DNA from 4 places in the Paenibacillus taichungensis genome. Region 2 is predicted to be linked to each of the others. Evidence: riboswitches for the same ligand, from Rfam matches in the RefSeq annotation. Region 2 holds a riboswitch; each other region holds the start of a gene.
What was found. A riboswitch is a leader RNA that binds a small molecule or an ion and turns the genes downstream of it on or off. The one in region 2 is predicted to bind cyclic di-AMP.
Positions count from the first base shown of each region.

Region 1: it holds a riboswitch for cyclic di-AMP, as region 2 does, so the genes downstream of both, ACR1R9_RS16870 (C40 family peptidase) here and ACR1R9_RS27170 (3D domain-containing protein) in region 2, are expected to answer to the same signal.
Region 3: it holds a riboswitch for cyclic di-AMP, as region 2 does, so the genes downstream of both, ACR1R9_RS08585 (3D domain-containing protein) here and ACR1R9_RS27170 (3D domain-containing protein) in region 2, are expected to answer to the same signal.
Region 4: it holds a riboswitch for cyclic di-AMP, as region 2 does, so the genes downstream of both, ACR1R9_RS20260 (hypothetical protein) here and ACR1R9_RS27170 (3D domain-containing protein) in region 2, are expected to answer to the same signal.

Region 1 covers NZ_CP194720.1:3,812,661-3,818,317, reverse strand. The annotation lists gene ACR1R9_RS16900 (glycosyltransferase family 4 protein) at 1-129, shown strand, start outside; gene ACR1R9_RS16895 (YkvI family membrane protein) at 219-1,277, opposite strand; gene ACR1R9_RS16890 (xanthine phosphoribosyltransferase) at 1,483-2,064, shown strand; gene ACR1R9_RS16885 (hypothetical protein) at 2,163-2,492, shown strand; gene ACR1R9_RS16880 (hypothetical protein) at 2,615-2,833, shown strand; gene ACR1R9_RS16875 (carboxymuconolactone decarboxylase family protein) at 2,951-3,280, shown strand; gene ACR1R9_RS16870 (C40 family peptidase) at 3,396-3,860, opposite strand; cyclic di-AMP (ydaO/yuaA leader) riboswitch at 3,866-3,997, opposite strand; tRNA gene ACR1R9_RS16865 (tRNA-Leu) at 4,421-4,504, shown strand; gene ACR1R9_RS16860 (X2-like carbohydrate binding domain-containing protein) at 4,836-5,657, shown strand, end outside.
Region 2 covers NZ_CP194720.1:6,002,795-6,008,451, reverse strand. The annotation lists gene ACR1R9_RS27180 (HD domain-containing protein) at 1-407, shown strand, start outside; gene ACR1R9_RS27175 (TatD family hydrolase) at 738-1,508, shown strand; cyclic di-AMP (ydaO/yuaA leader) riboswitch at 1,750-2,003, shown strand; gene ACR1R9_RS27170 (3D domain-containing protein) at 2,278-3,462, shown strand; gene rnmV (ribonuclease M5) at 3,618-4,163, shown strand; gene rsmA (16S rRNA (adenine(1518)-N(6)/adenine(1519)-N(6))-dimethyltransferase RsmA) at 4,168-5,070, shown strand; gene yabG (sporulation peptidase YabG) at 5,130-5,657, shown strand, end outside.
Region 3 covers NZ_CP194720.1:1,847,327-1,852,983, forward strand. The annotation lists gene ACR1R9_RS08575 (ABC transporter substrate-binding protein/permease) at 1-1,284, shown strand, start outside; gene ACR1R9_RS08580 (amino acid ABC transporter ATP-binding protein) at 1,271-1,993, shown strand; cyclic di-AMP (ydaO/yuaA leader) riboswitch at 2,278-2,475, shown strand; gene ACR1R9_RS08585 (3D domain-containing protein) at 2,478-3,146, shown strand; gene ACR1R9_RS08590 (polysaccharide deacetylase family protein) at 3,275-4,063, opposite strand; gene ACR1R9_RS08595 (hypothetical protein) at 4,217-4,561, shown strand; gene ACR1R9_RS08600 (PspA/IM30 family protein) at 4,691-5,362, shown strand; gene ACR1R9_RS08605 (DUF350 domain-containing protein) at 5,459-5,657, shown strand, end outside.
Region 4 covers NZ_CP194720.1:4,480,600-4,486,256, reverse strand. The annotation lists gene ACR1R9_RS20280 (Rha family transcriptional regulator) at 1-77, opposite strand, end outside; gene ACR1R9_RS20275 (urease accessory protein UreF) at 350-1,051, opposite strand; tRNA gene ACR1R9_RS20270 (tRNA-Leu) at 1,472-1,554, shown strand; gene ACR1R9_RS20265 (glutathione peroxidase) at 1,703-2,179, opposite strand; cyclic di-AMP (ydaO/yuaA leader) riboswitch at 2,547-2,722, shown strand; gene ACR1R9_RS20260 (hypothetical protein) at 2,840-3,238, shown strand; gene ACR1R9_RS20255 (HAD family hydrolase) at 3,401-4,093, shown strand; gene ACR1R9_RS20250 (Nramp family divalent metal transporter) at 4,239-5,534, opposite strand.

The DNA.
Region 1 (5,657 bases), 2.2 Mb from region 2:
ATGGTTGACCCGGCGTACCGTTATGAGCTCGCTCGTTCGGCCTGTGAGAAGGCCAAAACCCATTACTCTTTGGGCAGATCGGTCAATGAACTGAAAAAAATGTATTTGCAATTTCCGAGCCAGTTCTAACTTCTGGAAAGGGAAAAGAAGGAAGCCGCTGTATGAACAGCGGCTTTTTTATATTTAGGGAAATGATGTTTCCCAACAAAAATACGTTGTTATAGGTGTTTGTTACGACCTCGAAAGCTTCCCCATCGATCCATTACTAATTTTGCACCCCAGATAAGTGCCAAACTGCCGAAAATGGGGTAAAGGATAGAGAGCAGGGAACTGAATCCAAACTGGCTGAGCGAATAACATAGCAGCATGATGGCCAGTATGATTAGTTTGGGATGTACGTGGACATGCTGTCTGAGTTGGAGGGTCATTCCATAAATATCGGCTACAAATGTACTGAAGATTTCCATAAAAATCAGGGATACATAGATAGACTGGACTACCCATCCAAGTTGAAAGGCAATGCTGCCCATCGGAATTTCAAATTGTGTGATGCCAGGCATCTGGGCTGACATGGCGAAGTGGGCTGCCATAAGCATGAATCCTACACCAATCCCGCCCAGAACGCCGCCCCATTTGAGTACCTTTCGGCTGCGAATCTGATTCCCCACCGGAACGAGCACTGCTTGGGCAAGTGCCAGGTTGAATGAAGTATACAAAAGAGGAGATAACCAGACCTGGATTGGATTGCTGTCCGTGGTTAATGTAATAAATCGGTTTGCGCCGGGATGATGTATGGTGCTGGTGATCATAAGCAGAGAGAGCAGGAGCATCATAGGCACCACGATACTGTTCATTTGTAGAATAGCCTGAATACCCCGTCCAAGCAGCAGATAAGTACCGATAAGGGTAACAATCAGTCCGGTCTGATAATGAAGTCCCAGATGCTCTACAAAGACCGACCCTGCTCCGGCCAGCATGACACTGTTTACTCCAATGAGTATCACAAGGGTAACCCATGTAATCCAGTTTCCTGCTTTATGACCGAATAGATGCTTGTTGAGATCTTCGTAAGAGCGCGAGCCGGTATCATGGGCAATCAGCATCATTTTTGTACCTAACCAGACAAAGAGCATGGTCGATAAGCCAATGGTAATGGTGGCCCATTTGCCATACTGGGTAAAGAACTGCAATATCTCTTGCCCTGTTGCAAAGCCGGCTCCTACTACCGTTCCAATGTATGTAAATGCGATCTGCAGCACCCGAAATGCCTGTTTCATGCGTTTCCCCTCTCAGGCCCCTGAATAGTTTGGACATGCGGGTGCCATGGTACAAGGTATGCTTGACCCGTCAAAGTCATGACAATTGAAGTGTGGCAAAGGGTCATTTAACATGCTCTGAACAAGAGCAAAGGCAATTTCGCTTGAACTGAGAGCCGGATCTATGATACTTTTACGTCATAGGATAGGCTTGGGAGGTCAAATTATGGAAGTATTGAAACAACGAATTTTACAAGAAGGTGTAGTCATGTCGGATCAGGTGCTGAAGCTGGATGGTCTGCTGAATCACCAGATTGACCCTGCACTGACGATGGAAATGGGACGGGAATTTGCCGCTCGTTTTCGTGAAAGTGGTGTAACCCGGGTCATTACAGTGGAGTCTTCCGGGATTCCGGTCGCTTTTGCTGCTGCACATGAACTGGGTGTTCCACTGGTATTTGCCCGGCGAAAAAAAACACTTTTGGCTGACCCCGACGCTTACTGTGAAAGAGTACCTTCTTTTACCAAAGGGATCGTAACGGATATTATGGTGTCCCGTGAATATATTCATGAGAATGACCGTATTTTGTTTATTGACGATATCATTGCAAATGGCGATGCCGCTCGTGGTGTCATCAAAATTATCGAACGTTCGGGTGCAGAACTGGTCGGATTCGGTGTCGTGGTCGAAAAATGTTTCCAGGCCGGAGCGCGCACCATTCGTGAGCAGGGTATCCCGGTTGAAGCGTTGGTGCGCATTCGTTCACTGAACGATGGCACTGTACAATTCGACGATAACGAATTGTGACTTTTTAAAGGAAAAAGTGCCTATTTTTATAACAATGCCTTTGCATGACCGCTGATTTCATTTATAATGGGGTTATGTTAGGGAGAGGAGGCAACACCATGGGTAACCAACCGGCAACAGAACAATTTTTTATTGATAAGCTGGCGGAATCGAAAGTACATTTTGAGCGTGCCCTGGATTGTAAACATACGGAATTCGATGACCTTTATCCCTATATGATTGAACATCCTCAATTTTTCTGGTACAAACGCTACGTTGCTTGGTCAGAATTGCTGACGATTGTAGGCTTGTGCGAAGAGTTGTCCTTCTCTTGGAAAGAACAATTTACACCGCATCAAGTGGAGTACCTTGAAGAACGTGTGATGTCCGCCAAAGTGCTTGATTTTTGGTTTGAGAAGAACGACAGCAAAGAGCACGCGCAGCGGTAACTTTCAGTCGGGACATATTTCGAATGACATGACAGTCCAATACAGTCACGTGAGACCTAAATGACTTTTCATTTAGGTCTCTTTTTGTAAATAATTTTTTTGGGAAAGTAGGCGCCATAAATATGATCAGTGATGCAGAATTGGATGCACTGCGTTTATCGGGTGAAAAAGTAAGGGTAGTACGGGATGAGATTCAGTCCAATGATGTGACAGGCATTGTAGTGGCCTGGGACGGGGAGCAGGTGCTCATTCGCCGTCAGAATCGTCGTGTGGTTAAGCTTGATCGGAATTATCAGTATCAGTTGTTCAGCGAACCACGTAAGAGCCCGCTCGAAGAATAGGACATGCGTTTTTAGGTTCATTTACCATGGATGTTTTGGCATAATTGCACCTCTCGGGAGAGAAGATAGGTACAGTGAGAGCTTGTAACATATCAGCCGAGAGGATGTGCGGTAACCATGACACTGATGAATGATAAGGTTCATGCCTATAAAGATCAGATTGGTGAATTAAGCGACGTGCTGCCAGCTGTGGTGAAGTCTTATCATGAGTTCACTGGAGAGTGCTTTCAGGCAGGGGCGATTGATGCCAAGACCAAACAGCTGATTGCGCTGGGCATTGGACTGTTTGCAAACAATGAGGTATGTACGTTTTACCATGTGGAAGAAGCGCGTGCCAAAGGAGCAACCGATCAGGAGATTATGGAGACGGTTGCTGTGGCTGGAGCAGTTGGCGGAGGCCATGCGTTGTCTCAGGGTGCAATGAGAGTACAGAAGGCTTTACATTAAAAGCTTTGGTTAAGACGGATGATGACCTTGTGTACCTCTAGAAAATCAATATTAATGTAGACAAAGATAGACAAAGAAAAGGCTCCGGTTATAACCGAAGCCTTTTCGTGTTAACTTATATTTTGCCCAGCATTTTGTTATACATAAACTGTCCTGTTACCCGGCGTGCTGTTACGTAACGATCGTTGAAGTAAGGATTAGATAATTGAGTGATGCTGACACCCTTGCTGCTTGAAGCATGAGCGAACTGTCCGCCCCCGATATATACACCTGTATGTGAAATGCCACTGCCCATCGTATTAAAGAATACCAGGTCACCCGTACGCAGATTAGCTTTGGATACCGGCGTTCCGGCCTTAGCTTGTTGCTGGGAAGTGCGTGGTAATTCAATGCTATATTTGTTGAAAATATATCTCATAAATCCAGAGCAATCAAACCCGGCGAGTGTAGTACCACCCCATTTGTAAGGTATGCCTGTCATGTTGTTAACGACGGTGTTAATACTGCTTGCCTCTGTGCTTGCTGCACCAGATGTAAATAATACTGCTGCTCCAAAAATGGAGATGATAAGCTTTTTCAAAATTTTTGTTCTCCCTTCGATGCCTACGGAGTTAGCTAAGGGTTCGGTAGAAGGTTCCCTATATTTCCTATGTATAAGAATAATTCACCCAAAATGGTTCCCCCGTTTTCAAACATGAAACTCGGCAAATGAATAATTAAGTTTTTGTAACCTTTTGAAACTATATTGCATAAATGCGAAAATGTCAAACCGTTCTTGAACACTTCTTATCATCTCAATGTTAACGGAATTATCGCTATTTATGTAGAAATAACTCGAAGGTTGAGTTTTGATAGATGACAAAAAAGTAACTACTGTTTCAAATGCAGGATTCCAGCTTCCTAAACATTAAAGAGGAGGTGGGTATGCCTGGTACGGAACTGGCCTTCCAACATATAATTCATTTAGACAGTTTTTTATCATCAATTGTATTGGCCTTAGTTTTTTGTTTTGCATGAAATGATGGATGAGTACAGCTTTACAAATTAAATAAGGAATTATTTTTTTGTTGACACTAATTACCTGCACATGATATATTACTTCTTGTCGCCGCGATGTAATTTCTCGGAGATACAACATACGCGGTCGTGGCGGAATTGGCAGACGCGCACGGTTCAGGTCCGTGTGGGCTAACCCCCGTGGAGGTTCGAGTCCTCTCGACCGCATCATATGTAATACAAAAAAAGGTTCCTAGAATGGCATTACTGCCACTCTAGGAACCTTTTTTCTTTGTTTACGGATTAGAGTGATGGCTCATCCTGGTTGTCTTCAACCCATTCCCTTAATTTGAGCAAAGATGAAGTTTTTATTTGTTTATTTATCCATTAATGGAAATATGTTTGTTCTGCGACGGTTTGCCCCTATATTTCAGGTGAATTGTACGTAAAATACCGAATTGTACCTATCCTGGAAATCCACTATACACTATTCTCTTCTCGTATGGAAGCGCTATCAACAGGAATTTGATTGACCAAATTCAGAGGGGGTAGGGATAATTTGAAACGAATCGGAAAAAGGATGGCAATGTGTTTCATGGTGTTCATGATTGCGGCAGTTCAGTTCGGAATTATGGGAACGACAGGTAATGTGGCACAAGCAGCAGATAAGAGTCTGGCCCAAAAGCCGTATATGGGGTGGAGTAGTTACAGCATGCAAGTATATGACGGGGCGGGTAACTGGACATCTGCCGAGAGTATTAAGAAGCAATCGGATGCCATGCGCGAGAAGCTGCAAGCCCATGGATATGAATACATTAATATTGATGCTGGCTGGAACGGTGACGAAGATGAATACGGCCGTCCTATTCCGAGTACTGTTCTTTATCCAAATGGATTTCAGGAGGTCATCGATTATGTCCATAATAATGGACAGAAGATCGGAATCTATCTGATTCCGGGATTATCCATTACAGCCTATGATAAAAATCTTGAGGTGTATGGAACGGGCGGGGCATGTCGTATGCAAGATATTGCAGTAAAACCGCTCGTTGTTATGGATGCTTGGGATTCGTACACGTACAAAATTGATTTTTCGAACCCTTGCTCACAGAAGTACATTGACTCCATCGCGGATCTTCTTGGAGAGTGGGGTATCAATTTTGTCAAATTCGATAGTGTGACGCCAGGATCGGGAATTAATAACCTGAGCCGCGATGCACGTGGTGATGTGGAGGCTTGGTCCAAAGCCCTGGACAGAAATAACATCTGGTTTGAGCTTTCCTGGGCGCTTGACCACAATTACGTGGACTTCTGGAAAAAGTATGCGAACGGCTGGAGGATCGACTGGGATGTTGAAGCCTATGACAGCAGTAAGGGATTG
Region 2 (5,657 bases):
TTATGCAGTGGCGCAAAGAGGACGATACTGTTCTAAGTGAGTTATGCGAACGATTTATAGATCGCAAATTATATAAGTATGTAGAGATTGAACAGATCGACGTAAACATGATTGAAGAGATTCGGGAAGCCTTCACTGTAGCCGGTCTCAATCCCGAGTATGATCTAGAAATTGATTTTCCAACGGATAATCCGTATGATGTGTTTCGTCCGGATGAATCCACGGACAAGCAGATTTTGCTGCTTGATCGGCAAGACAAGTTACATGAGTTGTCAGAGGTGTCCGACATTGTCCGTTCAATCAGTGGTCTTCATCGCGGAAAACATCATTTGTATTATCCGCAGAATAAGGTGGATGCGATTGTTCATGAATTACCGTCCCATATTCGCCCCTATTTCTCACATTAAATGATGTGCAATGCTGTTCAAGAATCATGATGCAAAAAAGCTTTCGAAAAGAGCTATTTTTCATGATACAGTAATCTGCTTTAATGGAGAGTACATGTAGATCGACATAATTTTGTAATCTGAGCAATTAGAATACAACCCGAGTTGCTAAAAATAAGCACATATAGATATGAAGGAACTTGTTCGTTCTACATGTTGTGTTCAATAAACTAATGGAATGAAATATAAAAAAACATGATCCAATTTAGTAATATTTATGTTCTGGTTAAGATGTACAGGATACATTAAAAAGAGATAGTCGTTTATTCGACATGAAGGGAGAAATACAGCATGATGTTGTTCGACACACACACACACCTGGATGCACCACAATTCGACGAGGACCGCGAGGAAATGATTCAGCGTGCCGTGGATGCAGGCGTTGGTCGCATGATTAACGTGGGCTTTAATCGGGAGACCATTCCGTCCACGATGAAGCTGGCTGAAACCTATGATTTTATCTATGCTGCGGTAGGTTGGCACCCAGTGGATGCAATCATGATGCAGGAGGGTGATCTGGAATGGATTGCATCTTTATGCAAGCATGAAAAAGTGGTAGCCATTGGTGAAATTGGTCTAGATTATTACTGGGACACTTCACCGAAAGAGGTTCAACATCGCGTATTACGACAACAGATTGGTCTTGCCCGTGAGTTAAATATGCCAATTGTCATTCACAACCGGGATGCGCATGAGGATATTGTAAAGATTCTGCGTGAAGAGAAGGCCGGGGAAGTAGGCGGTGTTATGCATTCCTTCTCTGGCAGCTGGGAAACAGCGAAGATGTGCCTGGATTTGGGCTTTCATCTTTCCTTCGGAGGGCCAATCACGTTCAAAAATGCGAAGCAGCCCAAAGAGGTTCTTGAGAAGGTTCCTATGGACCGATTTTTCATCGAAACGGACGCCCCTTATTTGACACCGCACCCTTATCGTGGAAAACGAAATGAGACAGCGCATGTACGTCTGGTTGCAGAAGCAGCTGCGGAAATTAAAGGCATTTCGGTAGAGGAAATTGCAGCAATAACGACCAAAAATGCCATGGAACGATTTGGGATTCGTTAAAATATCGAGCAAAACAGGTGAAAAAGTGAGTTAGGCGGAGTTAATTTGCTTTTTGATCCAAATAAATCAAGAATATTACAATATTTTAACCAAATATTTAGAAAAACGTACTTGAACAACGCTTTACAACATGCATAGAAACAGGATATCATCTTTTCAGTGAATTGTTGTGCGGAAAATTGGACAGATGTTCGGGGGATGAACAAAGGGACACTTTCCGATGAAACAACATTACTTTCATGAATCAGTCTCGCTGAGTCTCCGTTAACGGAGAGCGGGGGAACCAATAGGGCTTAAACATCGGTGTTTGCAGCCGATGCGCAACATGCGCTGACCCAAAAGCAGCGTATGAATCTGCGAAGCCGTATTTGATTTCTTCTTTGGGTCTCGGGGTGAATTCAAGGGCGTCCGCCATGAGCGGATGACCGGAGATAGGGCGGCTCTCTTTCGCCCGAACCCGACAGCTAACCTCGCAAGCGGAAAAAGAGAGGCAACCTCGTGCATGAATTTCCGATATTCAGAATCATTCGGAAGCCACGAAAGAGTTCCTCTTAAACTCTTTCTTTGGCTTTTTTTGTTTTTGAATAAAAGAAATACTGTCATCATACGGTAAGTATTCAGGAAGATGACATCATGTTGCGAAGATTGATTCATGGTGCAGAACCGGATTATGTTGGTCCGATCTGTGTTCTGTAGAAAATTTGGTATAGTCGCGTCAAAGACATCATGCATTACTTTAGACGGCGAGGCTATGAAGGAGGACGGAGAAGTGGGCACATTCCAACCAGAAGAGACCCATGAGTCACGATCATCCAGTAAGTCTTTCGCGTTGCGGTGGAAGCATGAGAACATGCGTCAAATGGCATTGATCGCGATTTTCTCAATTGCGCTTACAATCATGATCTTGTTAGTCGTTTACGGTCAGGCCGGGAAACAAATTTCACTGGTTATTGATGGCAAGGCTCAAGCGGTAGAGACTCGTACAGGAATGCTTCAGGAAATGCTGGAGGAGCAGTCAATCACAGTCAGCCCTCACGATCAGGTATCCATGCCCTTGAATGGGGCGATTACAGATGGAGACCGCATCGTTATTGAGCGGGCCGTTCCAGTTAAGATTACGGCAGACGGAGACACCAAGACTCTGTATACAACCGATTCATCGGTAAAAGATGCGATTAAAAAATCAGGTATTCAGATTGCAAGTGAAGACAAAGTGTATCCGGCGCTTGGAACCACTATCGAAGCGGATATGAAAATTCGTGTAGTGCGGGTAACAAAGCGTACGGTGGAAGTGGAACAGCCGATTGCTTATAAAGTGATCAAAACGGCTGACCCTAGCTTGTACAAAGGCGACAATCGTGTCATTGTGAGCGGTAAAGAAGGCACGCTTGTACAGCATATTGAAAAGGTGTTCCAGGATGGAGAATTGGTCTCCAAAAAAATGGTGGGTAAATCGGTTGCAACGAATCGCGTTGATAAAGTGATCGCCGTTGGTACCAAAGCCAAACCTGTTGTGAAAGAGCCAGTGATTCAGACGGTATCAGCGCAGACTTCCACGACAAAAACAGCAACAACCACGAACTCGAAGAAAACCGCTGCCTCGGGCAGCAAAGTAATTACCGTCTCAGGAAGTTCTTTTAAATATTCTAAAGTGTTAAAAAATGTATCCATGACGGCTTACTCTTCTGAAGAGCCCGGTATCGGCACAAAAACAGCATCAGGTACTCGGGTAACCGAGGGACGTACCATTGCAGTTGATCCCAAAGTCATTCCAATTGGCTGGTGGGTGTATATCGAGGGCCTTGGCTTCCGTCGTGCGGAAGACACAGGTGGTGCCATTAAAGGCAACAAAATTGATGTGTATTATGATAGTGTGAAGCATGCCCTGAACTTCGGACGGAAGAAAGGCAAGACGGTATATGTGATTGGTCCGGTGAAGCCGGAAGCGAACTAAAATCGTTTTACTTTGAAATGGGAATGCTATAAAATATAAGCATGAATGATTCATGCGGAATATGCGGCGGAGGGGTCTGAATTCAGTCTCCCCCGCCGTTTGGCAGAGAAGAGGATATTCCTCTTCTTTTTGCGTTAGAAAGGAAGAAATGGAACATGATAAAAGAAGTGATCGTGGTAGAAGGTCGTGATGACACCGTAGCCATTCGACGTGCGGTTCAGGCAGATACGATCGAGACTGGTGGATCTGCCATCAACCAGCGCATTCTAAAGCGTATTGCACTTGCTCAAGAGAGACGTGGTGTCATTGTACTGACAGATCCGGATCATGCTGGTGAACGTATTCGTAAAATCATCGCCAATAAGGTACCTGGTTGCAAGCATGCTTTCATTCCGGAGGCAGATGCTACGCGCAAGGGCGATATCGGAGTGGAGAACGCCTCACCGGAGGCGATTCGTCATGCACTGGCTCGTATACACACGTCATATGAAGGCGCCCCAAGTCTGATCGATTGGGAGGATCTGATTGCGGCGGGACTGATTGTGCACCCACAGGCTGCTGCACGTCGTATGGAGATGGGCAATCTTCTGGGTATAGGTTATTGCAACGGCAAGCAGTTCCACAAGCGGTTGAGTGTATTCCAGATTACCCGGGAAGAATTCTCCGAAGCATTATCGCAAATTGAACGTGAAGGATTGTGAGCGTATGAAAGGCATGGAAGAAACCGTAGAGATTGCAACACCCAAACGAACCAAAGAAATTATTCAAAGACACGGATTTTCATTCAAGAAGAGCCTGGGTCAGAACTTTCTGATCGATCAAAATATATTAAACAAAATTGTAAATGCAGCTGATCTGGACGAGTCTAAGGGCGCACTTGAGATCGGACCAGGTATTGGCGCACTCACAGAACGTCTGGCTCGTGTAGCTGGTCCTGTAACGGCTGTAGAGATTGATCAGAGATTGATTCCGATTCTGGGTGAAGTGATGCAGCCTTATCCGAACGTTCGTGTGCATCACGGGGATGTGCTGAAGCTGGATCTAGCCGAGTTGTTCCGCACCGATTTTGGAACGGTAGATAAAGTGAGTGTTGTGGCCAATCTGCCTTACTATGTAACGACACCAATCATGATGAAGCTGCTCGAAGAGAAGCTGCCTGTAGACAGCATTGTAGTCATGATCCAGAAGGAAGTGGCTGAACGTATGGCTGCTGCACCGGGATCAAAGGACTATGGCAGTCTGAGCATTGCGGTTCAGTACTACAGTATGCCGGAATTGGTCTGTATTGTTCCGCCCACGGTTTTCATTCCGCAACCTAATGTGGAATCGGCAGTAATCAAGTTAAAGGTGCGTGAGCAACCACCGGTTGAAGTTCCCGACGAAGCACATTTCTTCGAAGTGGTACAGGCTTCCTTCGCGCAGCGTAGAAAAACAATCTCAAATAATTTGAAAGCTCGTTTCTTCACAAAGGAGAACAGAGAACAGGCTGATCAGCTGTTGGAGCAGGCCGGTATTCAACCTTCAAGACGGGGAGAAACATTGAGCCTGCAGGAGTATGCAACACTCTGTACCGTAATGTGGGAAGCTGGAGTACGCGCAGCTCTGTAAAATTCGGATGAACCAATCCGGGTTTCTGCCCATACGATGGGGTAGAGGTGATTATGTTGATGAATATCGGAGACTTGGTCGTTCGAAAGTCATACGGTGGAGATGTGACTTTTCGGGTGCAAGGCCTCCAGTCGGACGGTGCCATCATTAAAGGGACCGAGTTCCGGCTGTTAGCCGATTCCCCTGTGGACGATTTGATACAGGTTCCTTATGAACCGCAGAGTGCGAAGACGAGGCAGGCTCACGTGAAGGCACATCAGACGCTCTCACGCCTGCAGCAGAATCGAATGGAACAGGCTGAGCGCAATCGTGAAGGAATAGTTCAGGAATGGTCTGTGCAACAAGAACCGGCTTATTTCGAGATGCCTGGCAAAGTGCTGCACTTGGATGGTGACCCCAATTATCTAAAAAAAAGCATGAACCTTTATGAGCAGCTTCGTGTTCCCGCAGAGGGCCAATATGTACATGAGTCTGCCATGGCTGACACGTTATATCGTCTGCTGCCGAAAGTGCGTCCGGATATTGTTGTGATTACTGGCCATGACGGCGTACTCAAGACTCGTCAGCCCTACGACTTATATAGTCTG
Region 3 (5,657 bases), 2.8 Mb from region 2:
AAAGACCAAATTGTCGGATTTGATATTTCGATTGCTAAAGAAATTGCTGCCGATCTTGGCGCAGAACTTGTAATAGAGGATATGGGTTTTGACGGACTTCTTCCTGCGTTGCAGAGTGGTCGGGTGGATATGGTCATCTCGGGAATGACGCCAACGGATGATCGTAGACAAAGCATTGACTTCTCCGATACCTATTATAAATCAAAGCAAGTCATCATGGTTCGCAGTGCGGATAAAGATAAATATCCAACCATGGCTGATCTGGAAAATGAAAAAATTGGTGTCCAAAAAGGCTCCATTCAGGAAACGATTGGCCAGGGGATCCCAGGCGCAAAATTGACAGCACTTGATAAAATATCTGATATCGTACTGCAATTGCAGACCAATCGTGTAAATGCTGCAATCGTTGAGGATACAGTAGCTGCCGGTTACCTGGATGACGTGATTGGATTAGCTCCAGCTATTCCGGATGAAGAGCAGGCCGAAGCGGCAATCGGGATACGTAAGGGCAATACGGAATTGCTGAATGCAGTGAACGGAACGCTCGAACGTCTGAAAAGCGAAAATAAAATCGATCAGATGGTTACTGAAGCAAGCAAGTTGATGGCAGAGAAGAGTAAACAAAACATTTTCCAAGTATTCTGGCAGTACAAAAGCTTTTATGCAACAGGTGTAGGTTACACCCTCTTACTGTCTGCACTCGGTGTAATATTCGGGGTAATTATCGCTTTAATCATCTGTCTGTTCCGTCTACATGACTTCGCCATTTTGCGCTGGATCGGAACAGCTTATGTTGAGGTCATTCGTGGGACGCCAATGCTGGTACAATTGATGATTATCTATTACGGTGTATCATTGACCTTTGGGATTAATTTCTCGGCTCTTCAGGCGGGGATTATCACACTATCCATTAATAGTGGTGCCTATCTTGCCGAGATTTTCCGTGCTGGTATACAGGGTGTGGATCGAGGCCAGTTGGAAGCAGCTCGTTCCCTGGGAATGGGTAGAGGTGCGGCCATGCGCTTCATTGTGCTTCCACAAGCGTTCAAAGCGGTGTTGCCGGCGATCGGTAATGAATTCGTGACTATTATCAAGGAATCCTCGATCATCTCGGTTATTGGTATGGTGGACATTATGTACCAGGCAAGTGTAGTCAAAAACATTACGTACCAAGGAATGAATCCATTCCTGATTGCAGCGGCCATTTACTTTGTGCTGACGTTCATTTTGTCCAAGCTGCTGGGTCGACTGGAAAGGAAGTTGAGTGCAAGTGATAGACGTTAGACAATTATACAAATCATATGGAAATAACGATGTGCTCAAGGGCATTAATGTAACAATTGGCAAAGGCGAGGTTGTCGTGGTCATCGGTCCGTCCGGATCGGGGAAAAGTACATTTTTGCGCTGTTTGAACCTGCTGGAGCAGCCGACTTCAGGCGAAATTAATTTTGAAGGTGTGTCGATCACTGACCCCAAACATAACATTAATGCAACTCGTGAAAAAATGGGGATGGTATTCCAGCATTTCAATCTGTTTCCGCACAAAACGGTGCAACAGAATATTACGATTGCTCCCATTAAAGTGAAAAAACAATCTGCACAAGAAGCGGAACAAATCTGCGCAGATTTGCTCAAGACGGTTGGCCTGTCTGACAAAAAGGACGCTTATCCAAATCAGCTGTCCGGTGGACAGAAACAACGGATCGCTATTGCAAGAGCGCTTGCGATGCAGCCGCATGTCATGCTCTTTGACGAGCCAACGTCTGCACTGGACCCTGAAATGGTCGGTGAAGTACTGGATGTCATGAAGCGGCTTGCAGAGGGCGGCATGACTATGGTTATTGTAACCCATGAGATGGGCTTCGCACGCGAAGTAGGAGACCGTATCCTGTTCATGGATGGCGGGGTTATTGTAGAAGAAGGAACGCCTGCTGAAGTGTTTGGCGAGCCCAAGCATGCACGTACACGTGACTTCCTCGCTAAAGTGCTCTAATACCATCCAATAATAAGGATGAAGATCAAGATGAAAATGCAAAATCTATACTTTGGATGAGAATTTCATCCCCTCAACAATCCCTGTCGACGAACCGTCGGCAGGGATTGTTTTGTTATGTAAGGATACGCACGGAATTACATAAAAAGTAACGTTTCTGTCATCAATGATTAAAGCTCAAATAGACATTTATTTGAAAAAACGGCTTGAATTCAGCCTGAATATTGAAGTGAATTAGCCAGATGGTAACATTTACTACAACCCCTGGTTACAAAATTGTGATATATTTGTTCCTGCCGAAACTTCCGGAGTTGGGAGTGTGGGGGATGTAACGATGCAGAGTGTGCTAGGGGAAGAATTATTTGCACACGGCTTGGGGTGAATTAGGGCTACATAAATTCTTAAATGTAATTGAACCTATAGGGTGGTTTCCTCCATCCGAATCCGACAACTAACTTCGCAGGCATAATGAGGGAGGAAGACCATGATTAACAAGAAACGTATAGCCAAAACAGCAACAGCTTTGCTGACAGCAGCAATGCTCATTCAGGCCGTTCCGGCTCATGCTGATTCAGTTCATGTGGCCAAAGAGGGGGATACCTTCTACACCTTATCCAAACAATATGGAGTTGGACTTAACGCTCTTATTAAAGCTAATAATGACATTTCAGCTTACAACATTTATGGTGGTTTGAAAATTACGATCCCTGGTAAAACAACGAACACAGCTTCTGCTGCAGCAGCAAAAACGGAGGCCAAAACGGTAACTGCCGCAAGCCTTGACGTTAATGCAGATAGTAAAGTTGTACAAGCCTGGGGAAAAACGTTTGATTACAGCAAAGCTGTCGACGTCAAAGCAACAGCATACTCCGCTGATGCTTCCGAAAATGGAGGATGGGGTGCTGTGGATTACTTCGGTAATCCGCTTGAATTGGGTACCATTGCAGTAGACCCAAGTATCATTCCATTGGGTACAAAGGTACTGGTGACAGGTCATACACATCCAGGACTGCCAAAACAGGCATTTGTCGCTACGGCTCGTGATGTGGGCAGTGCCATTAAAGGACACAAGATCGATATCTTTATTCCTGGCAGCAAGCAATCCGTGAGCACATTTGGTATTCAGGATGTTGAACTTTACATTTTGAAATAAAATCAAAGCGAGCTGCACATCATCATATGTGACTCCAACTTAATCTAAATTAAACAATAAAGGGTGTTCTCCAATCACAATAATGTGATTGAAGAGCACCCTTTTGAATATCCATTGCCGTATCAAATCTATTTACCCTTTGGCAGTTCCAGCATTTCGTCCAAAGTCACCAGCTCGTACCCGCGGTTTCGCAATTCTTCAATAACTTCAGGCAACGCCTCGATCGTACCACTCAGCTTCGATCCTACACCGCCTCCTGCATGCTGCAGAACAATGGAACCTGGTTTGACGGCGGACAGGATGTTTTGTTTGACTTCCTCTTTGGAGAGGCCCTTCCAGTCCAGAGAATCAACATTCCAGTTCACGATGCTGTAATGTTGCTTGGCTGCCCATTGGAGCTGTTGCTCGTTAATGTCACCATAGGGTGGACGAATCATTTTGGGAGTGTAACCCGCTAGATTTCGAATAATATCCCCGGTATGTAAGATTTGTTTGCGAAATGCATTCATGGTTAGCTTGCTGAATTCCGGGTGATTGTAGCTGTGATTGCCCACAATATGCCCTTCTTTTATCATACGTTTCACCAGATCCGGATGTTTCTCAGCGCGATTTCCTACAATGAAAAACGTAGCCCGCACCTTGTATTTTTTTAGAATATCCAGCACCTGCGGTGTGAACCGTGGATCAGGAACATCATCAAAAGTCAGAGCGACCTTTTTTGTTGAGGGGCCATTGGTTTTGAACGTATCCGCATATTTCTGTCTGAGTTGTCCTAGAGTCAACTGTTCTTCTTCAGGAGAATCAGACTTCGAAGCAGGTTCGGTTTGCGGGCTTGAAGAAGCCCATAACTGAGCAGGAGTATAACTTCCTCCCAGAAGAATGACCATGATGGATAACATGATGAGGCGTATACGCATGTTCGTGCCTCCTTTTCCCAAATTGCGTTCTCTTTGGTATGCCCGGGGCCATCCGTATTTATGCATGATGTGAGATGTTTCACTGCTGATTCATTAAATCGGAGCCATAATTCCACCATACATATACATATTGAAAAGGACAGGTGGAGCAAAATGAGTACATACGATTTAAACTCCGTTCGTTTACAGGTGATTGAGGCAGGGGAAGACAAAGTGTTTATGGTAACTGGAGGAAGATCACATATTGGAGCAGTAGCCACATTTTATCCAGACCGTGAACGAGTGAGTGGGGCTACGGTGCATATTCCAGGGCATAAAGAACAAGAGTTGTGTGAGAGACTGGCACGTAAGGCTGCCCTTCATTTAAAGGTAACCGTTACCGTAATAATGGGAATTCACTTTGATGAAATTACGCGGATGCAGATTGATGAGATTGTGCAGACTGCAGAGAAGCTGCTTGATGAAGAGCTGTGCCAAACGGGTCGATTGATTCAATAGTTCCATTTAGGCTAAGCACGCTAAAATCGTTTTTTATGATTTTTTTTGTTAAAATTGAAACGAGTAGAACATTGCCACGTATGTATGATTATATACAAGGATGAACTATCGACTAGGAGGAATACCATAATGTCCATTTTCAAACGATTGCGCGATTTAACGATGTCTAACATTAACTCTATTATTGACAAGGCAGAAGATCCGATCAAAATGACGGATCAATATATCCGGGATATGCAGGAAGATCTGGAAGATGCGGAGAAAGCTGTTGCTGCACAAATCGCCATTGAGAAGAAATTCAAGCAGCTGTTTGAAGAACAGGAAGCTCTCGTGAAGAAACGTGAGGAGCAAGCACATACAGCAGCGCGTGCACAGAATATGGATTTGGCTCGTCGGGCATTGGAAGAGAAGAAGGTCGCTGAAGAGAAGATGGCCGAGTACAAAACAAGCTATGATCAAAACAAGGCTTCTGCCGATAACCTTCGTGGCAAGCTGGACGAAATGCGCAAACAATTGACGCAAATGAAAAACAAACGTGAAACATTGGTTGCGCGCTACAACGCTGCAAAAGCTCAAACCGAAATCAACAAGGCGCTGAACGGATTTGGCTCCGACACTGCAAGTGCCGGCATGAAGCGCATGGAAGAAAAAATGATGCAGATGGAAGCACAGGCCGAAGCCAGCAATGAGATGTCATCAAAAGGAAAATCGCTGGATGATGAGTTCGAGAAGCTGGGCAAAGATCAGGCTGTTGAGGATGAACTGGCAGCACTGATGAAGCAATACGAAAATAAGAACTAAAACCTTGTAAGCAAGCAGGGACACCAGCGGAGGAGAGACCAGCGTTTCTCCTTCGCTTTTAATTGCGGTTCATGTTGAGATGTGGGGGCTATGTAAATGGATTTGAACATTTTGGCAATGCTGGTCTGGACGTTATCGGGTTCGGTTTTGCTGTTTGTCTTAATGTATGTGGATTCTTTGTTCACGAAGTATAAGGATTTTGCTGAAGTGAAGGCGGGCAATATGGCCGTTACAACACGTATGGTTATGAAGCTGTTTGCTCAGGGATATGTACTCGCCACCTCCATTTCGACAG
Region 4 (5,657 bases), 1.5 Mb from region 2:
TTTTGGTCGACCTGGAGTTCGGTTAGTCGTCGTTTAATGGCCCATCCAAAAGGAGTCACAGGTTTCTTTTTGTTCAAAAGGGTTCACCCCTCGTTGGAATGTAGTGTTCAGCTGGTTATTCTTGGTGTAAAATATATAGATATGCGAGCTGTATATTTTATTATATACGTATTTGCGTCATCTAACAATTAAAAAAGACGTAAAAAAGTGTATTTTAAGATATTAAATGACGTAAATGCGTTAAATAGACAAAATAAATGACATAAAAAACACGCCAGCAAGGAGGTTGCGGCGTGTTTTTTATATTTTTACAGTGTGAGGAGGCGGGTTATGAAGGGATGGGGACAGATTAGGCTCTGTAGGCGTGAAGCCCTGCTCCAAGCATGTGGAAGCTTGGGAACAACGTTTTCATGGACATTGAGGTTGGTTGTACCGGTCCATCGGCAGCGGAGGCGCTGACGGTATGCCATTCATGCTCCAGATCTGCGGCCAGGCGAACCAGCAGGTCCTGGATTGTATCGGTATGAAGAGGAATCACTTTGGAGGCTTCGGTTATGCAGGCACTCATGGCTGAATGCAGATAACCAAGGACCGCCTCCTCGACAGGGATTTCGAGGTGGTGGTTAATCCAGGCGTGAACGGTGGAGAGGCAGCCGACGGATTCATACTTAGCCAGGGTTTGTTCGAGATGGCTAAAATCAATCCAGGGGTGGAGTGCATGAGCCAGCTTAATCAGTCGTTTGCCCATTGTGGAGGCGTGTTCTCTAAGATTGACTGGTGTCCGCTGGACATGGACGAGCTTGTCGATGAGGGCTGTACGCCATGCGTCATTATGATCTGCGGCAGTATATATGCCTTTAATCGCCATGCCTTCCAGACGCACGATGCTGGGGTGCAATTGACAGCGCATGAATGATTCGAGATCTTCGGCGTTACGAATGGTACCTTCAGCGATATGGGTATCCATTCCGAAGGAATGGGTGAAGCCTCCAACCTGGATAGAGGAATCAAGCAGTTTGACGTAATCGAGCAGCTTATTCCCACGGTTCACGATCTTTCGCCTCCTACGTTCGTTAAATGTTATATTAAATAACATTTATACTCCTTTTTAGTTCGTTTTATGTTCGTAAATCCGAATTATATGATATATATATTCACATAAATATCCGCTTTTTGTCAACAGTTTCTTGGTTTTTAAATGTTTAATCTGTTTAATGTTATTTTATATAACTTTATGAGTTATGTTAAACTGAGGGGATGTAAAGGATGGCACTACAAATAAAGTAGAGTAATCAGCCTAATCGGATATACAAACGAGATCAAATTTAATCATATGCACTTCGTAGGAGAAAATGACGAGATTATACGATTTATGGAAGGGAAAGCGCAGTTAAAATGATATTTATAAAAATGCTTTACTTTTAAACATGAACCGGGTATAATCAATTCTGTTGCCGATTATTTACGACATGCGGTCGTGGTGGAATGGCAGACACGCTATCTTGAGGGGGTAGTGGGTGTATACCCGTGGAGGTTCGAGTCCTCTCGACCGCATCATAAGAACGATTAGGAAGAAGCTTCCCATATGGGGAGCTTCTTTTTTATGTTTTTTTACAGTAATGATGAGTCCAGACAAAAAAAGGTCACCCGTTCCCCTGAATGCATGTCATTCTGTCTGCCGGGGGCGGATGGCCTTCAATTGTTATTTAAGCAATTCTTTGATGTCTGCTTCAATTTTATCGGGTGTTGTTTTGGGAGCATACCGTTTCAGAACACGTCCGTTCCGATCCACAAGGAATTTGGTGAAGTTCCATTTGATGGCTTTGGAGCCGAGTACACCCGGTGCTTCTTTGGTAAGATGCTGGAATAGAGGGTGAGCGCTTGAACCATTCACATCGATTTTCTCGAACATCGGGAAGCTGACACCATAGTTCATCTGACAGAACTCGGCAATATCATCAGAAGAGCCTTTTTCCTGTGCAAACTGGTTGCTTGGAAAACCAAGAACTTCAAACGGGGAGTCTTTAAACTTATCCTGAAGTTCTTGCAGACCTTTGAATTGAGGTGTGAGTCCGCATTGGCTTGCTGTATTCACGATAAGCAGTACTTTGTCACGATAGTTGGACATTTCAACTTCCTGACCGCGAAGGGTGTTTACTTTGTAGTCGTAGACTGACATGAAAATCGCCTCCATTTCATATTCTTCTTCCTTCTATTATATTGATTGCAATTAAATATTGCAAAATTAATATTGCTTTTTTAACTCAATTTGAGGCTGTCGTGTATGATCTGTGACTGATTTAACACCTAATTATCGCTAAAGAGAGAATTAGAGAGCTTTGATGAGATGGGTAGAGAATGGATGCGTTGTAAGCGCTATTATTGATGGGAAATGGCAAAAATCCGTCGATTCGGTGATCTGCGCAGACTTTACACCAATATGGCACGGGTGTATGATTCATATCGTAATTCCAATTTAAATTAAATTTTACATGAAAAACGAAACAAACGATAATATCGCTCTGATTATTGATTATAAAAGAACGATGTTTTAATCGCTGAGTTTCCATTCATTCATGGGTGGGAAACGGGGGAACCAACAGGATGAACTGTCCAGGACAGTAGGCATCCATGGGGTGAATTTTCCGGTGACAGCCGGAAATAGGGCGACTCTCGCGCCCGAATCCGTCAGCTAACCTCGTAAGCGTTAAAGGGAGAGGCAACAAGCCGTACGCTGGTTCATAGTGTCTTTTTGCTATGGATTATTGAAGAAGCGTCCGGGAGGCCTTGGTCCCCCACGCTTCTTTTTTGTTGTCTTTTCACGCCAAGGGAGGAACGAATGATGGATAAAGAGATGATCTTAGTGACTGCTCCAAATGAAGCAGGACGTAAATTTATCAAATTGCTGATGTACAAAAAAATGCCGTTTGCCGTTCTGACCAATAGTGCAGGGGAAGAGCGCAGGCTCCGGAGAATCGGTGTGGAGCATGTCATTCGCATGAACACGGCTGCAGCTCAGAAATGGTTTTTGCCGCAAGGTAGTGTCGGCAATGTTTTTATTTTTGAAAATAGCCTAAACCTGACCTGTCGATATTTGCAGATCTGCCGCTCCTGGACATCCAAGTCCTTGTGTGTCATTACGGAACAAAGCCACCCCAAAGGGATCTATCGGGGAATGGGAGCAGACCGTATTGTATATTCCTTGAATGGGGAAGTTGGGTTTCTGTTGAATGGCTAGTGGCTAGTACTATTCCTGTGATTGATCCAGTGTCAGCTGCCTGTTATAATTGAAATCATAAATAAACGGAAACTTGAGGAGACTCATGCATGTTGGTGGGTCTTCTTTTTTATGGTTTGGGAAATAGGGATAATTTCCTGTGGCTAACGAGGAGGAATAGGCGTGCCGGATGTACGTGGAATACAATGGTTGTTCTTTGATGTGGGGGATACGCTCGTGGACGAATGGGAGCCGGTAGATGATATTATCGGTCAGTTCGTTCGTGAAGCTTGTGCGCTTGGTTATCAGGTGGAGATGCAGACGGTGCGAGAACTATTTGCCGCCTCCTACCGAAATTACGAGCAATGGCCGATGAAATTGGCTATTCGTACCCTTATCAGCGACGAGGGGCACCGGGAACAGATACAGGAGAAGCTAAAGTTCCGCAAAGAGCTTGAGCGGCCCTTCGCGTCAGCCGACGCTGTTCTCCAGACGTTATCGCAACACTATAAGATTGGTATCATTGCCAATCAGAGCCCGGGGACGGAAAATCGGCTGGATAGCTACGGTTTGCGCAAGTATGTGGATGTGCTGGCCTGTTCGGCTGAAGAAGGAGTGTCCAAGCCTGATCCTGAATTGTATGCTGTAGCGTTGAAACAGGCGGGATGTAAACCCGAGGAAGCGGTCATGATCGGCGACAGGATTGATAATGATATTATTCCAGCTAAGAAGCTAGGTATGCATACGATCAGGATTTTGCAGGGTTATGGCAGGTTCCAGCCGGAGCTTGCGGATGCAGAGCGTCCAGACTGGACTGTTGAATCACTGGAGGAACTTCTTCCATTGCTAATGGTAACTCAAAGTTCAGACAACTAAATAAGAGCAAGCAGTATTTAAGATCTAATTGGTATGAACTAGATGGCTGCTCAAACATATAAAAGGCTGATCGTCTCAAGGGATACATGACTTGAGTTGATCAGCCTTTTTGAGTTAGACAAAATATTGCGTAGTTCCGTTTAACTTAGAATAACAGAATGGTTTGGATAATCAGATACACATTCAGGACAACGATAACTCCGGCAATAATCCAGGAGATGATTTTGAGCCACAGCTTGTTGGCAAAGGCCCCCATGCTTTTTTTGTCACTCGTAAACATCACCAGTGGAATGACGGCAAAGGGTAGCTGTAGCGACAGCACAACCTGGCTCAGAATCAGCAGTTCCTCTGTTCCGTGCTCTCCGGCAATGGCTGTTACGATGACGGCCGGAATGATTGCGATTAGACGTGTAACCAGTCGACGAAGCCATGCTGGGATACGAATGTTCAGAAAGCCTTCCATTACAATCTGTCCGGACAACGTGCCGGTGAGTGTTGAGTTCTGGCCGGAAGCCAGCAAGGCTACACCGAACAGGATGCTGGCGATGGTAGTACCCAGCAGAGGTGTCAGCAGATGGTATGCATCTGTAATTTCCGCGACCTGAGTCATACCTGCACTATGGAACACGGCAGCAGACACAATCAGGATGGCTGCATTGATGAACAGAGCAAGCGTTAAAGCGATGGTTGAATCCATGGTGGAATACAGAATCGCTTCTTTTTTTCCTTTTGGCGTTTGTTCAATCTGACGGGTCTGCACAATGGAAGAATGCAGATACAGATTATGGGGCATGACGGTTGCACCGATAATCCCGATGGCAATGTAGAGCATAGCTGGATTTTGCAAAATCTCGGCACTGGGTACAAAACCATGCATGACGCCGCCCATATCCGGTTTAGCGAGAAACAGGTCAATCCCGAAGCAGAGGGCGATGGTGGCCATCAGCACAATAACGAGCGATTCCAATGCACGGAAGCCTTTGTTTTGCAGCAAAAGAATGACTAGTACATCGACAGCGGTAATAATGACGCCATATAACATGGGGATGTTAAACAGCAGCTTGAGCGCGATTGCCGAACCAATAACCTCGGCAAGGTCGGTGGCTGCAATTGCAAGCTCACACAAGATCCATAACACGATCACAACAGGCATGCTAAATCGTTCGCGGCAGGCTTGCGCCAAATCCCGTCCTGTGACAATCCCGAGCTTGCCAGCGAGAGACTGCAACACAACAGCCATCAGGTTCGAAATCAGAATAACGGATAATAATGTGTATCCGAATTGTGAACCACCCGCAATATCTGTTGCCCAGTTCCCGGGATCCATATATCCAACGGCAACGAGGTAACCCGGTCCAACAAAAGCAAGGAATTTTTTCCACCAAGCAGCGTTCTGAGGCACCTTCATGGAGCTGTGGGCTTCCCCGAGAGATGGGGCCATACCCGCAGCCAATGGTTCATTTGAAGGAGTGTTGAACGGATTTTTTTTACTCATAATATAATCACCCGACTTTGAAGTATTGATATTCTATATGAAGAGGAACGGTGTCATTCCTTTGATTAC